3 regions of the Pseudomonas sp. A125 genome follow, and region 3 is predicted to be linked to each of the others. Evidence: predicted binding sites of a transcription regulator. Region 3 holds the regulator's gene; each other region holds the start of a gene.

Region 1 (4,723 bases), on a different contig from region 3:
TTCGGATACAGCTCGGTATACGCCTCAAACGACGACAACGCCCGCAGCAGTGCACTCCACTGGTAATACCCGCGTGCCGACAAGTCGCTGACCTCTTCGGACTCCTCGCCAAACATCTCATACCGCGCATCCAGCAGGCGCAACGTGTTATCCGCCCGTTCGACAAACGTGCCCAACCGAATAAACCGATACGCGTCATTACGCATGATCGTCCCGGACGTGGCCCCGCGAAACAGGTGCGAACGCTGCTTTACCCAGTCACAAAAGTGGCTGATGCCATGGCGCGCCAACCCACCGGCCGCAATGCTGCGCATCTCCAGCCAGGTGGCGTTGAGGTTCTCCCACATGTCGGCGGTGATCCGCCCGCGTACCGCGTGGGCATTCCCGCGAGCAGCCCGCAAACAGTTATAGATGCTCGCCGGGTTTTCCTCATCGAGGGCGAAGAAGTGCAACATGCGCTCGGCGTCCAACTGCTTATGGCGCTCGAGGTAACTTTCCAGGGTACCGCTGCAGAGCAACGACATGGCCAGCTCGTCCAGCCCGTCACTGCGCCCGGCCTGGGGCATCAACGACAGCGAATAACTGACTTCCAGCATGCGCGCCAGGTTCTCGGCACGCTCCAGGTAACGCGACATCCAATACAAATCTGCGGCGGTTCTACTCAGCATACTCAGCCCTCCACCACCCAGGTGTCCTTGGTTCCGCCGCCTTGCGACGAGTTGACGATCAATGAACCTTCACGCAGTGCCACACGGGTCAAGCCACCGGGCACCAGGCGGGTTTCCTTGCCCGAGAGCACGAAGGGCCGCAGGTCGATATGCCGCGGCGCAATGCCATTTTCGACAAAGGTCGGGCAGGTGGACAGGCTCAAGGTTGGTTGGGCGATGTAGGCGTGGGGCCGGGCCTTGATGCGCTGGCGGAAATCCTCGATCTCGGCAGCGCTGGAAGCCGGACCCACCAGCATGCCGTAGCCGCCGGAGCCCTGGGTTTCCTTCACCACCAGCTCTGGCAGATGGGCGAGTACGTGGGACAGCTCGTCGGGTTTGCGGCACTGGAAGGTCGGCACGTTTTGCAGGACCGGCTCTTCGTCCAGGTAGAAACGGATCATCTCCGGCACGTACGGGTAGATGGATTTGTCATCCGCCACGCCGGTGCCGATGGCATTTGCCAGCACCACATTGCCCGCGCAGTAGGCCGCGACCAGGCCGGGTACGCCGAGCATCGAGTCGGGATTGAAGGCCTGCGGGTCGAGGAATGCATCGTCGATGCGACGGTAGATCACATCGACGGCTTTAGGGCCATCGGTGGTACGCATGAACACCTTGAGGTCGTGCACGAACAGGTCGGCACCTTCCACCAGTTCCACGCCCATTTCCCGGGCCAGGAACGCGTGTTCGAAGAATGCGCTGTTAAAGCGCCCAGGCGTCAGCACCACCACGTTGGGGTTGTCCAGGCGGCTGGAGCTTTTGAGGGTCTTGAGCAGCAGGTTGGGGTAGTGGTCCACCGGGGCAATGCGCTGCTTGGCAAACACCTCCGGGAACAGGCGCATCATCATCTTGCGGTCTTCGAGCATGTAGCTCACGCCGCTGGGGGTGCGCAGGTTGTCTTCGAGCACGTAGTAGGTGCCGTCGCCATCGCGTACCAGGTCGACCCCGGAGATGTGCGAGTAGATATCGCGGTGCAGGTCCAGGCCGACCATCGCCTTCTGGTAACCCTCGTTGCCCAGCACCTGCTCGGCAGGAATGATCCCGGCCTTGATGATGCGCTGGTCGTGGTAGATGTCGGCGAGGAACATGTTCAGTGCATTCACCCGCTGGATACAGCCGCGCTCGATGATGCTCCATTCACTGGCGGGGATGCTGCGGGGGATGATGTCGAAGGGGATCAGGCGCTCGGTGTCTTGCTCGTCGCCATACAGGGTGAAGGTGATCCCGGCGCGGTGAAACAGCAGGTCGGCTTCACGTCGGCGCTGGGCCAGCAGCTCTGGCGGCGTATTGGCCAGCCAGCGGGAGAATTCCTGATAGTGCGCACGACAAACGCCTTGTGCGTCATTCATTTCATCAAAGAAAGATCGAGCCATTCCAATACCTTGTCAGTGCCCGGGAATATGCTTTGGGGGGCACTGCCGCTTTATAAAACGCATTTTTTTATGGGCCCGTGGCTGATGGTGCCAGCGGGTCTGGTCCTTACTTTCTTTTGGGCTGGGCTCTGGGTCGGGAGGTAACGATTGCTCCTGTATTCAGGCGGGGCAGGTGGGTGATTGAAGGATTAAAGCAATGCCTGTGCCACCACACCTTGTGGCGAGGGAGCTTGCTCCCGCTGGGCTGCGCAGCGGCCCCAAAAAAGAATAAGAGCGCCACGTGTGCAGCGCCAGCCCGGTCCGGCGGGGGCAAGCGGCCTCGCCATATATAGAACCGGCCGCTCCAAAACGGTGCACTGATTACTTGAACTTTGCATCAGGCCAGTTCTTCTAAAGGGCTTCATATGCCAGCACGGAGCACGGACGTGCCCAGAATCATCTCACCCGACACCCCGGAATCGAGCCTGACTGACCACAGCGAGCACTCCGCGAAGATTTTCGGCTCCCCCAAGGACCGGCTCGACTTCTACCGGCGCGAGATCCAATACGAAACCAGCATCCTGGCGAACCGCACCGACGCCTACCTCACGGCGCAGTCGTTCCTGGTGATTGCCTTCGTTTCCGGCATGGGCAACCTCAACCCTGAGTGGGGCAAGCTGTTCACCCTGGTGGTGCCGGTATTCCTGGCGATGCTCGGCATCCTCAGTTCCCTGAATGCCTGGCCGGGCATTCGGGCGGCCTACGAAATCATCGATCACTGGCACTACAAGCAAAGCGAACTGCTGCGCAGTGAACCGGTGATGGGCATGGCCTACGACGAATCGCCGCTGTTCAGCGAAACGGAGTCGTCCCACAAGGGCTATCGCAAATCCTTGTTGTTCTCGATGCGCGCGCCCTGGTTGTTCATGGTGTTCTGGGTGCTGCTGGGTGCCTACGCGTTTTATATCCAGGTGGACAATCCTGGCTCATAAGCAATTGGAACTTCACCGACCCGCACACGACCTTACACTTTACGCAGTCTGCGTTTTTCCAACAGAGGTGAGCCATGAGCACAGACAACGACCCGCAAACCAGCAACCGTAACGACCCCGCCATTGACCGCGGCGAACCGGCACCGGGCACAGGTGCTGCGGCACCCAAGGATCCCAAACCTGCCGCCGACCCAAAAGCCAAAGAAAACGACTACAGTCCAGACTTCAAGCCCGAGCGCGAGCCCAAGCCTGAAACCGATGCCGATATCGATACCCAAGGCGGTTAGAGGAGACGGTCATGTCAGTTGACATAGAAGTAGACGATGAACTCAATGACCCGGGCAACGAAGACCCGGGCTCCTTGATGGATGATGCCGAAGTGCCGCTTAACGATTTGGATGATGCCGCTGACGTCGGCCACACCGAGAGCCAGGAATAAGCGTCATTGTTGTGCCTGGGCACGCCGTTCATACCACGCCAGCATCGGTTGGGTGCTGAGGCCATGAACGACGATGCTCAGGGCAATCACCGACAGCGTGAGGTTCACCGCCACCACGCTGCTGGTGCCCACCAACCCATGGTTGATGGCATAGAACAGGTAGTAGATGCTGCCGATCCCGCGAATCCCGAACCACCCCATCAGCCCGCGTTGATTGCGATCCAGCAGCGTGCCCCAGGGCATGGACAGCACGCTTAATGGGCGAATCACGCAGAACAGCAATGCGCCTACCGCCAGCGCCCGCCAGTCCCAGTGGCTGACCAGCACCACGCCCAACAGGGTGACCAAAAATACCTCCATCGAGCGCTCCACCAGGCCGCCGAAGGCGAGCATGTCGCCCATCATCACCCCGGCGGCGATCTGCGTGTCTTGCAACTGCCCCACATTGCCATGCAGCGCCTTTGCCGGCTCTACTTCCATATGGCCGACTACCGGCTGGGCCAAATGCTCGGCGGGGGTCTTGGAGTTGCCGGTAGATTTGAACTCTGCCTGGCGCAGCCCGAGGCCGGCGGCAAATACCGACAGGAAGCCATAACCGCCAATGGCTTCGGCCACTACATAGGCCAAGGCGATCAAGGCCAGGGTCAGGTAATCATTGGGTGAGAGGGTGCTGTCAGCATTGGTGATACGCATCTTGAGGGTGACGCGGCCGATACCCCGGCCCATCCAGTACCCCGTCAACAGCCCAACCGGGACCGCCCACAGCAGGTTTTTCAGGACCCAGCCGCCCAGCCAGTCACCGTCGAAACCGCCGTGCTGCATGAAGATCAACGCGAAGATCACGAACGGGAACGCCGTACCGTCGTTTAAACCCGCCTCGCCGGACAAGCCGAAGCGCAACCGATCATAGTCTTGCGCATTGTTGACCTGTACCAAACCCGCCAGCACCGGGTCGGTGGGTGCAAGAATCGCCCCCACCAACAGCGAAACGCCCCACGACAGGTCGAACACCCAATGCAGCACTGCGCAGGTGCCCACGATCGTCAGCAGCATCACCGGGCCCGCCATGCCAAACGCGATGCGCCAGGTGCGATGCTTGAGTGGCAGGCGCAGCTTCAACCCACTGACAAACAGCGAAAACAGCACCGCGACTTCCGTCAGGTGTTCCATCCAGCGGGCTGAACCCTTGATGTCCAGGTGCAGCAGGTCCATGCCCAACGGGCCAATGCCGAT
Region 2 (4,723 bases), on a different contig from region 3:
AGAAACGCTCGAAGTCACGGCGAACCGCCGGGTCGGCATTCTCGTTGACCGTCAACGAGGCCGAGGTGTGCTGCAGCCACAAATGCAACAGTCCCACCCGACAGGCCTTCAATTCAGGCAGGCCGGCGAGCAACTCGTCCGTCACCAGATGAAAGCCCCGGGGCTTGGCCCGCAGGGTTATCAGGGTCTGTTGCCACATACAGTTCTCCGCACATCGGCGCGCATTCTAGCGCGCTCTGGGAAAAAACAAAGTGCCGAATACGCCTACATGCCTGTAAGACATTCGCACACCGAAAAGTGCAGTGCGGATCCCATCACAAAGTCGTGAAAAAACCCATACACCTTTAGCCACAGACAAACCCCAGGCAAAAAAATGCCCGGCAAGCCGGGCATCTTTTTTTCGCGTACTTACAAGTTGTAGCCGCGTTCGTTGTGTTGCGCCAGGTCGAGGCCCACAGCCTCTTCTTCTTCGGTCACCCGCAGGCCCATCACCACGTCCAGCACCTTGAGGATGATGAAGGTCACGATAGCCGTGTAGATGACGGTGAAGCCGACGCCTTTGCACTGGATCCAGACTTGTGCCGCGATGTCAGTGGTGGTGGCGTTGAAGCCGCCCATCGCTGGTGCCGCGAATACGCCGGTCAGGATCGCGCCGAGGATACCGCCAATACCGTGCACGCCAAAGGCGTCCAGGGAGTCGTCGTAGCCCAGCTTGCGTTTCAGGGTAGTGGCGCAGAAGAAGCACACCACACCGGCAGCCAGGCCGATCACCAGGGCGCCCATCGGGCCCACAGTGCCAGCGGCTGGAGTGATTGCCACCAGGCCAGCGACAACACCCGAGGCGATGCCCAGGGCACTTGGCTTACCGTGGGTGACCCACTCGGCGAACATCCAGCCCAGCGCCGCAGCAGCGGTAGCGATCTGGGTCACCAGCATCGCCATGCCGGCGGTGCCGTTGGCCGCAGCCGCGGAGCCGGCGTTGAAGCCGAACCAGCCTACCCACAGCATGGCCGCGCCCACCAGGGTGTAACCCAGGTTGTGCGGTGCCATTGGGGTGGTTGGGAAGCCTTTACGCTTGCCCAGTACCAGGCACGCTACCAGGCCGGCAACACCGGCGTTGATGTGCACCACGGTGCCGCCTGCGAAGTCCAGCACGCCCCAGTCGCCCAGCAACGAACCCGGACCGCCCCACACCATGTGGGCAATCGGTGCGTAGACCAGGGTGAACCAGACGCCCATGAAGATCAGCATCGCGGAGAACTTCATACGCTCGGCGAACGCACCGACGATCAGCGCCGGAGTGATGATCGCGAAGGTCATCTGGAAGGTCACGAACACCGACTCAGGGAACAACGCCGCCGGGCCGGTGATGCTGGCCGGGGTCACACCCGAGAGGAACAATTTGGACAGGCCGCCCACAAACGAGTTGAGGTTGACGACGCCTGCTTCCATACCGGTTGTGTCGAACGCCAGGCTATAGCCGTAGACGAACCACAGAATGGAGATCAGGCCGGTGATGGCGAAGCACTGCATCATCACGGAAAGAATGTTTTTGGAGCGAACCATGCCGCCGTAGAACAGCGCGAGGCCTGGAATGGTCATAAACAGTACCAGCGCGGTGGACGTGAGCATCCACGCGGTGTCGCCGGAATTGAGGACTGGAGCAGGTACTGGGTCCGCCGCCATGGCCAGGGCCGGCATTACGAGGGACAACAGGGCTCCTAGCCCTGCGAATTTACGCAGAGTCATATTGTTTTCTCCTGGGGCGTTGGGGGTTTGGCGGCTTAGATTGCGTCGGTATCGGTTTCGCCGGTACGGATGCGAATAGCCTGTTCCAGATTGACCACGAAGATCTTGCCGTCACCGATTTTGCCGGTGTTGGCAGCCTTGGTTATCGCCTCGATAACCCGGTCAAGATCCTTGTCGTCAATGGCGACATCAATCTTCACCTTTGGCAGGAAATCGACCACGTATTCCGCGCCGCGATACAGCTCGGTGTGACCCTTCTGCCGACCGAAGCCTTTGACCTCAGTAACGGTAATGCCCTGCACGCCGATCTCGGACAGTGACTCGCGTACATCGTCCAACTTGAACGGCTTGATGATGGCAGTGACTAGCTTCATGAAAACTCTCTCCCGAATTGGTGGACTTGCCCCAGGAAAACAAACCCGTCTCAAGTCTAAGCGCAGTGCCTGGCTTTGTAACGCTTCGTCGCCTTGGCATTTGCCATTGCAACGCTCGCTAACCACTGGTGACGAAACCTACCCCGCTCCGTCGGCGCACTGCATCGTCACAGCGACTGCATCAGTGCATGGGTCATGATCGTCTAAGCAGAAAGCTTGCCAGCTCCGTAAAAATCACTGAAATCAGTCCTTTGTTCGCTTGCACACACCTGCCGGGCGCCACGGCGGCGAAGATACGCACGAAAACGGTGCGTGACCGCCCGGCCCGATGCGCGAAAAGCGTGCGCCGCAGCCGCTGGAAAAGACTATAGACGCTGCGTGATACACTGGCGGCCAACAGATTTTCCGGACTATTTCCCATGCTCGCGCCCAAAGACCTCCTCGACGCCCTGAGCGGCCACGCCTCCCGCCTGTTCAGCAGCGACACGCCGCTGCCGCGCAACGAAATTGAAAGCCAGTTCAAGGCATTGCTGCAAAGCGGTTTCAGCAAGCTGGACCTGGTCAGCCGGGAAGAGTTTGATAGCCAGATGGTGGTGTTGGCGCGCACTCGGGCGCGGTTGGAGAGCCTTGAGGCCAAGGTGGCGGAGCTGGAAGCGCGATTGACGCCGGCCGCCGAATAAACCGGCCAACCGGGGCAGGTTTCGCCTGCCCCATTAAGCCGTTGTAACCATCAACTTACCCGCTGATACCCGCCGACAACCCCCTTCTTCGACAATACCCACTGCCACAACTGGATATCCCGCGCGCGAAACGCACCGGCACACGACAGCAGGTAATAGCGCCACATCCGGTAGAAGCGCCGGCCGAAGGTTTCTGCAAAATCCGGCCAAGCCCGTTCGAAGTTCTCGCACCAGGCCATCAGCGTCTTGTCGTAATCAGCGCCAAAGTTGTGCAGATCCTCGACAACAAATAAACCGTCCACAGCGTCGCCAATCTGCCCGATCGAGGGCAAATCCCCGTTGGGGAAGATGTATTTGTCGATCCATGGGTCGGGCGTGCTGTTGCGCTGGTTCTTGCCGATGGTGTGCAACAGGAACAGCCCATCGTCTTTCAGGCAGCGGTTGGCCACCTCCATATACGTCCGATGGTTCTTGCGGCCCACATGCTCAAACATGCCGACGCTGGCAATGTGGTCGAATTGCTCGTCGATATCCCGATAGTCCTGCAGACGAAACTCGATCGGCAGATGGGCGTACTTGGCGCGGCCCCACTCTGCCTGCTCTTTGGAGATCGTCACGCCGACACACTCCACACCGTAATGCTCGGCGGCATGGCTCATGAAACTCCCCCAGCCACAGCCGATATCCAGCACGCGCAAGCCCGGCTTGAGGCCCAGTTTTCTGCAGATCAGGTCCAGTTTGGCGAACTGCGCCTGTTCCAGGGTGGTGGCGTCCTTCCAGTAGCCACAGGTGTAAGTCATACGCGAGTCGAGCATGCTCGCGTAGAAGTCGTTGCCGAGGTCGTAATGCGCCTCGCCGACTTGCCAGGCGCGCTTTTTGTTTTGCAGGTTCAGCCATCGGGAGCTGAATGCATGAAACAACAAGGTGGCCGGGTTGGCCTGGTCAATCACCCCGGAACGCATGAGCCGGTAGAAAAACTCATCCAGCGCCTCGACGTCCCAGCCGTCATCCATGTAGTTCTCGCCAAGGCCAAGGTTGCCTTTGGCCAGTGCCAGGTCGAACGTGTCACTGTGGTGCAGCTGCATATCCGCCGCCGACGACCCGTTGACCTCAATCTGCGCCTGCGCCAGCAACTCCCTTACGAAGCGCGCCCCCTGAGACATCTCATCAGAACCGGAAAAAGAATGACGCGTTTTGTTAAGCACAATTGCTCTCCAGAAATAGCGTTGCCTTTGATTCATACACTGCGAGAAATCTGGCCATGGAAGCGTCTGGCAAAGCCCTGTTGGCCTCACGGGGAACGCTGGCTGGGAACAGATGTAACAAATCTTATCCAGCCAATTTTTAAAGATATAATGAATTAATCTTATGAAAACCATGCGAAATTGGAATGCAACATGGACATCAGGGCACTGCGTTATTTCGTGGAAGTCGTGGACCAGCAGAGCTTCACCAAAGCCGCCGTGAGACTGCACCTCACCCAGCCGACGGTAAGCAAAATGGTGCAGCAGCTGGAGTCAAGCCTTGGCCTGAAGCTGCTCGACCGCATGGGAAAACGCTTCATCCTGACGGACGCCGGGCAGATTGTGCTCAAGCGCGCCAAGGAAATGATCGCGCTGCACGATGAAATGACCGTGGAGCTGCAAGACCTCCAGCAGGTAGAGCGCGGCGCTTTGCGCATGGGGCTTTCGCCCTCCACCCACCTGGCATTGGCACCCATCTTCGCGGCGTATCACGCCCGCTACCCGAAGATCGAACTGAAGCTTTTCGAAATCGGCGGCAACACCACCATCCAGGACCTGCGCCAGGGCACGCTGGAGTTCGGCACCATCCTGGACTCGCCGCGGGTGGCGGACATCTGGTCCGAATTCGAATCCATGCCTTTGTTTGAATCGCCGCTGTGCCTGCTCGCGCCCCATG
Region 3 (4,723 bases):
GACGTATTCGCGCAATGGAGGGGTGACTTCTACATGGTGTCCACTGATGTTGACTTGCATACAGCTTCTCCTTCGTTGCCAGTGCATAAAGCGGCAGGCCGGGGTGCCTGCCACTGGAACGCTATGGCCCGCCCGTCACATCAAACGCTTACGCTCGCTGGAAGGCGCGATCCCAAGGGACTCGCGGTACTTGGCGACGGTTCGACGGGCGACCTGAATGCCTTGTGCCTCCAGTAAACCAGCGATCTTGCTGTCACTCAACGGCTTTTTCTGATTTTCCGCGGCAACCAGTTTTTTGATGATCGCGCGGATCGCCGTGGACGAGCATTCGCCGCCTTCGGAGGTGCTGACGTGGCTGGAGAAAAAGTATTTCAGCTCATAGATACCCCGTGGGGTATGCATGAATTTTTGTGTGGTTACCCGGGAAATCGTTGATTCGTGCATGCCCACCGCCTCGGCGATGTCGTGCAATACCAGCGGCTTCATCGCTTCATCGCCGTATTCCAGGAAACCGCGCTGGTGTTCGACGATCTGGGTGGCGACTTTCATCAGGGTTTCGTTGCGGCTTTGCAGGCTCTTGATGAACCAGCGGGCTTCCTGCAACTGGTTACGCATGAAGGTGTTGTCGGCGCTGGTGTCGGCGCGGCGCACAAAGCCTGCGTATTGCGGGTTGACCCGCAGGCGCGGCACCGATTCCTGGTTCAACTCCACCAGCCAGCGCTCGTTGTCCTTGCGCACGATCACGTCGGGCACCACATATTCGGCTTCGCTGGACTCGATCTGCGAGCCAGGGCGCGGGTTCAGGCTCTGCACCAGCTCGATGATCTGGCGCAGGTCATCTTCCTTGAGCTTCATGCGGCGCATCAGCTGGCTGTAGTCGCGGCTGCCGAGCAGGTCGATGTAGTCGGTGACCAGGCGCTGCGCCTCGGCCAGCCAAGGGGTCTTGGCTGGCAATTGGCGCAGTTGCAGCAGCAGGCATTCGCTCAGGGTGCGCGCGCCGATACCGGCGGGCTCGAACTGCTGGATGCGGTGCAGGACGGCTTCGATTTCGTCCAGTTCGATGTCCAGTTCCGGGTCGAAGGCCTCGAGGATCTCCTCAAGGGACTCGTCCAGGTAGCCCTGATTGTTGATGCAGTCGATCAGGGTCACAGCGATCAGTCGATCGGTGTCAGACATCGGTGCCAGGTTCAGTTGCCAGAGCAGATGGCTCTGCAGGCTCTCGCCGGCGGAGGTTCGGGTAGTGAAGTCCCACTCGTCATCATCATTGCTGGGCAGGCTGCTGGCGCTGGTCTGGTAGACGTCTTCCCAGGCGGTGTCGACGGGAAGTTCGTTGGGAATGCGTTCGTTCCATTCACCTTCCTCAAGGTTGTCCACCGTGGGGGCGGTTTCCTGGTAGGAGGTTTCCTGTACGTCGGGGTTGGGTTTTTGCTCGATGTTGTCGGCAAGCGGGTCTGCATTATCGAAGTCGTCGCCTTCTTCCTGGCGTTCGAGCATCGGATTGGACTCCAGGGCCTCCTGGATTTCCTGTTGCAGGTCCAGGGTCGACAATTGGAGCAGGCGGATGGCCTGTTGCAGCTGAGGTGTCATCGTCAGCTGCTGGCCCATTCTCAGGACTAGCGATGGTTTCATGGCAGGGGCTTAACACCTTATTCGCCGGCGCAATGCGCCATCCACGACAGGGCGCGTGAGCGCCAAACATAAGCAAATTATATGCCTGATATCGGGGGCTTTGCCTAGAGCGCGGTAACAATAAAAATACTGAGGTTTTTATTGACTCCCGCGCTCCATGGCGAATGGCCTGATACCACCGTGTTTACAGGCGGAACTCGTGACCCAAATACACTTCCTTGACCAGTTCGTTGGCCAGGATGGTGGCCGAGTCACCTTCGGCAATCAGTTGCCCATCGTTGACGATATACGCGGTTTCGCAGATATCGAGGGTCTCGCGGACATTGTGGTCGGTGATCAATACACCGATGCCCTTGGCCTTGAGGTGATGGATGATCTGCTTGATATCGCCGACCGAGATCGGGTCGACACCGGCGAAAGGTTCGTCCAGCAGGATGAACTTCGGCGCAGTGGCCAGGGCGCGGGCGATTTCCACGCGACGACGCTCACCGCCGGACAGGCTCATGCCGAGGTTGTCGCGAATGTGGTTGATGTGGAATTCCTGCAGCAGGCTTTCCAGCTCTTGCTTGCGCCCGGCGCGGTCGAGTTCCTTGCGGGTCTCGAGGATGGCCATGATGTTGTCAGAAACCGACAGTTTGCGGAAGATCGACGCCTCCTGCGGGAGATAGCCAATGCCTGCTTGGGCGCGACCGTGCATGGGCTGGTGGCTCACGTCCAGGTCGTCGATCAGCACGCGGCCCTGATCGGCCTGTACCAGGCCCACGATCATGTAGAAGCAGGTGGTCTTGCCCGCACCGTTGGGGCCGAGCAAGCCGACGATCTGCCCGCTGTCGATCGACAGGCTCACGTCGCGCACGACCTGCCGGCTTTTATAGGCCTTGGCCAGATGCTGGGCTTTCAGGGTTGCCATTAATTCGCCTTCTTCGCGTCGGGTTTCGGCGCCGGCTGGGCTGCGGCCGGTTTCGGCTTCGGCTGGATAACCATGTCGATGCGCGGCTTCGGCGTGCCGATTTTGGAACCGGTGGCACGACCGGCCTGGGCAATCTGCTTCACCGTGTCGTAGACGATTTTTTCGCCGTCGGTGGTGTTGCCGTCATTGATCACCCGGGCCTGGTCGATCAGTACGATGCGATTTTGCTGTGCATGGTACTGGATCGTCTTGCCGTAGCCTTTGACTGGCGTAGGGTCGCCCACTTTTTGCAGCTGTTCGAAATACGCCAGGTTGCCAACCGAGGTGACCACGTCGATATCGCCTGCCGGGGTGCGAGTCAGCGTCACGGTATTACCCGTCACTTTCATCGAGCCCTGAGTGATGATCACGTCGCCGGTGTAGGTCGCAATACCTTTCTTGTCATCCAGTTGCGCGTCATCGGCCTGGATATGGATCGGTTGCTGGCTATCGTTCGGCAGAGCCCAGGCGCTCACGCTTCCCAGTGCTGCGCCCAGGCCGAGCAAAATAGGGAGGGTTTTAACGAGCCTCATACTGTCCTCTTACGTTCGATAGCAGGTGTATCCTGCTTTCTTTCAAATACGCTTTCATTCCCTTGCCAGTCGATACACCGCCAGCGCCGTCAATTCTAACGTCTTGCTCGGTCTGCGCATATTGCTTCTGTGGGAATACGGTCATGCGACTGCTGGTAATAATGGTGTCGCGGTCCTTGGCGTCGGTGCGGGCTACACGTACCGAGTCAATCAATTCCACTTGGGTGCCGTCCGGGTTGACCTCGCCACGCTCACTGGTGACGTGCCATGGGAATTCGGCGCCGCGATACAGGTTCATGTCCGGCTTGGTCAATAACGTGACCTCGGATGCCTTCAGATGTTCGACCTTGTCCGAGGTCATTTCATACTGGACCTTGCCATCGGGCAGGTACTGGATGCTGTGGGCGTTAATGGCGTAATAGTCGATAGCGCTCTCGTCCACCTGTGCGACGGGCTTGTCGAGGAAGCGCTCCGGGCTGATATTCCAGTAGCCTACCGCCAGGAATACGGCGGCGATGACAGCGAATATCAGGAAATTGCGAATCTTTTTGCTCAACATAAAACGCTCTATAGGTAGGCGGCGTGGGCCGCTTCAAGGCTGCCTTGGGCGCGCAGAATCAGTTCGCAGAACTCGCGGGCGGCGCCTTCGCCGCCACGGGCTGTCGTTACGCCATGGGCATGTTCGCGAACGAACGCCGCCGCATTGGCCACGGCCATGCCCAGGCCGACCCGGCGAATCACCGGCAGGTCGGGTAGGTCGTCACCGAGGTAGGCAACCTGCTCATAGCTTAGGTTGAGTTGGCCAAGAAGCTCGTCCAGGACCACCAGTTTATCCTCGCGGCCCTGATACAGGTGAGGAATCCCCAGGTTTTGTGCGCGGCGTTCCACAACCGGAGTCTTGCGACCGCTGATGATCCCGGTTTGCACGCCCGCCGCCATCAGCATCTTGATGCCCTGGCCGTCGAGGGTGTTGAACGTCTTGAATTCGCTGCCGTCTTCCAAAAAGTACAGGCGGCCATCTGTGAGTACACCGTCGACGTCGAAAATCGCCAGCTTGATGTTTTTGCCCCGTTGCAACAGGTCGGTGGTCATTTACATCACTCCTGCACGCAGCAAGTCGTGCATGTTCAGGGCGCCAACCGGGCGGTCGTCGCCGTCGACCACCACCAGCGCCAGAATTTTATGGTCTTCCATGATCTTCAGCGCTTCGGCCGCGAGCATGTCAGGGCGTGCGGTCTTGCCGTGAGGCGTCATGACTTCGTCGATGGTTGCGGTCTGGATATTGAGGTTGCGGTCCAGTGTGCGGCGCAGGTCGCCGTCGGTGAATACCCCGGCCAGGCGCCCGTCATCTTCCAGTATCACCGTCATGCCCAGGCGCTTGAGGGTCATTTCCATCAAGGCATCCTTAAGCAAGGTGCCGCGCGCCACTTGAGGCAACTCTTCGCCGGCGTGCATCACGTTTTCCACTTTCAGCAGCAGGCGACGGCCCAGGGCGCCACCTGGATGGGAAAATGCGAAGTCTTCGGCGGTAAACCCACGGGCTTCCAGCAGTGCCACCGCCAGCGCGTCGCCCATGACCAGGGCCGCAGTGGTGGAGGAGGTGGGTGCTAGG

The links. The regulator sigma-54, encoded in region 3, starts transcription at its own class of promoters, with help from an activator protein. The targets are predictions, from matches to a motif close to ANTGGCATNNANNTTGCTNT.
Region 1: the regulator sigma-54 is predicted to act here: its motif matches at 2,271-2,290, upstream of ACZRN6_RS20905 (circularly permuted type 2 ATP-grasp protein).
Region 2: the regulator sigma-54 is predicted to act here: its motif matches at 2,328-2,347, upstream of glnK (P-II family nitrogen regulator).

Annotation. Positions count from the first base shown of each region.
Region 1 is NZ_JBUZVP010000015.1:166,188-170,910, forward strand. It holds gene ACZRN6_RS20900 (alpha-E domain-containing protein) at 1-668, opposite strand, end outside; gene ACZRN6_RS20905 (circularly permuted type 2 ATP-grasp protein) at 671-2,080, opposite strand; gene ACZRN6_RS20910 (hypothetical protein) at 2,506-3,051, shown strand; gene ACZRN6_RS20915 (hypothetical protein) at 3,126-3,338, shown strand; gene ACZRN6_RS20920 (hypothetical protein) at 3,350-3,490, shown strand; gene ACZRN6_RS20925 (cation:proton antiporter) at 3,494-4,723, opposite strand, start outside.
Region 2 is NZ_JBUZVP010000017.1:22,178-26,900, reverse strand. It holds gene ACZRN6_RS22110 (secondary thiamine-phosphate synthase enzyme YjbQ) at 1-199, opposite strand, end outside; gene ACZRN6_RS22105 (ammonium transporter) at 409-1,749, opposite strand; gene glnK (P-II family nitrogen regulator) at 1,785-2,123, opposite strand; gene ACZRN6_RS22095 (accessory factor UbiK family protein) at 2,543-2,803, shown strand; gene cfa (cyclopropane fatty acyl phospholipid synthase) at 2,854-3,966, opposite strand; gene ACZRN6_RS22085 (LysR family transcriptional regulator) at 4,201-4,723, shown strand, end outside.
Region 3 is NZ_JBUZVP010000034.1:25,061-29,783, reverse strand. It holds gene hpf (ribosome hibernation-promoting factor, HPF/YfiA family) at 1-60, opposite strand, end outside; gene ACZRN6_RS31190 (RNA polymerase factor sigma-54) at 136-1,629, opposite strand; gene lptB (LPS export ABC transporter ATP-binding protein) at 1,814-2,539, opposite strand; gene lptA (lipopolysaccharide transport periplasmic protein LptA) at 2,539-3,111, opposite strand; gene lptC (LPS export ABC transporter periplasmic protein LptC) at 3,098-3,670, opposite strand; gene ACZRN6_RS31170 (KdsC family phosphatase) at 3,679-4,203, opposite strand; gene ACZRN6_RS31165 (KpsF/GutQ family sugar-phosphate isomerase) at 4,204-4,723, opposite strand, start outside.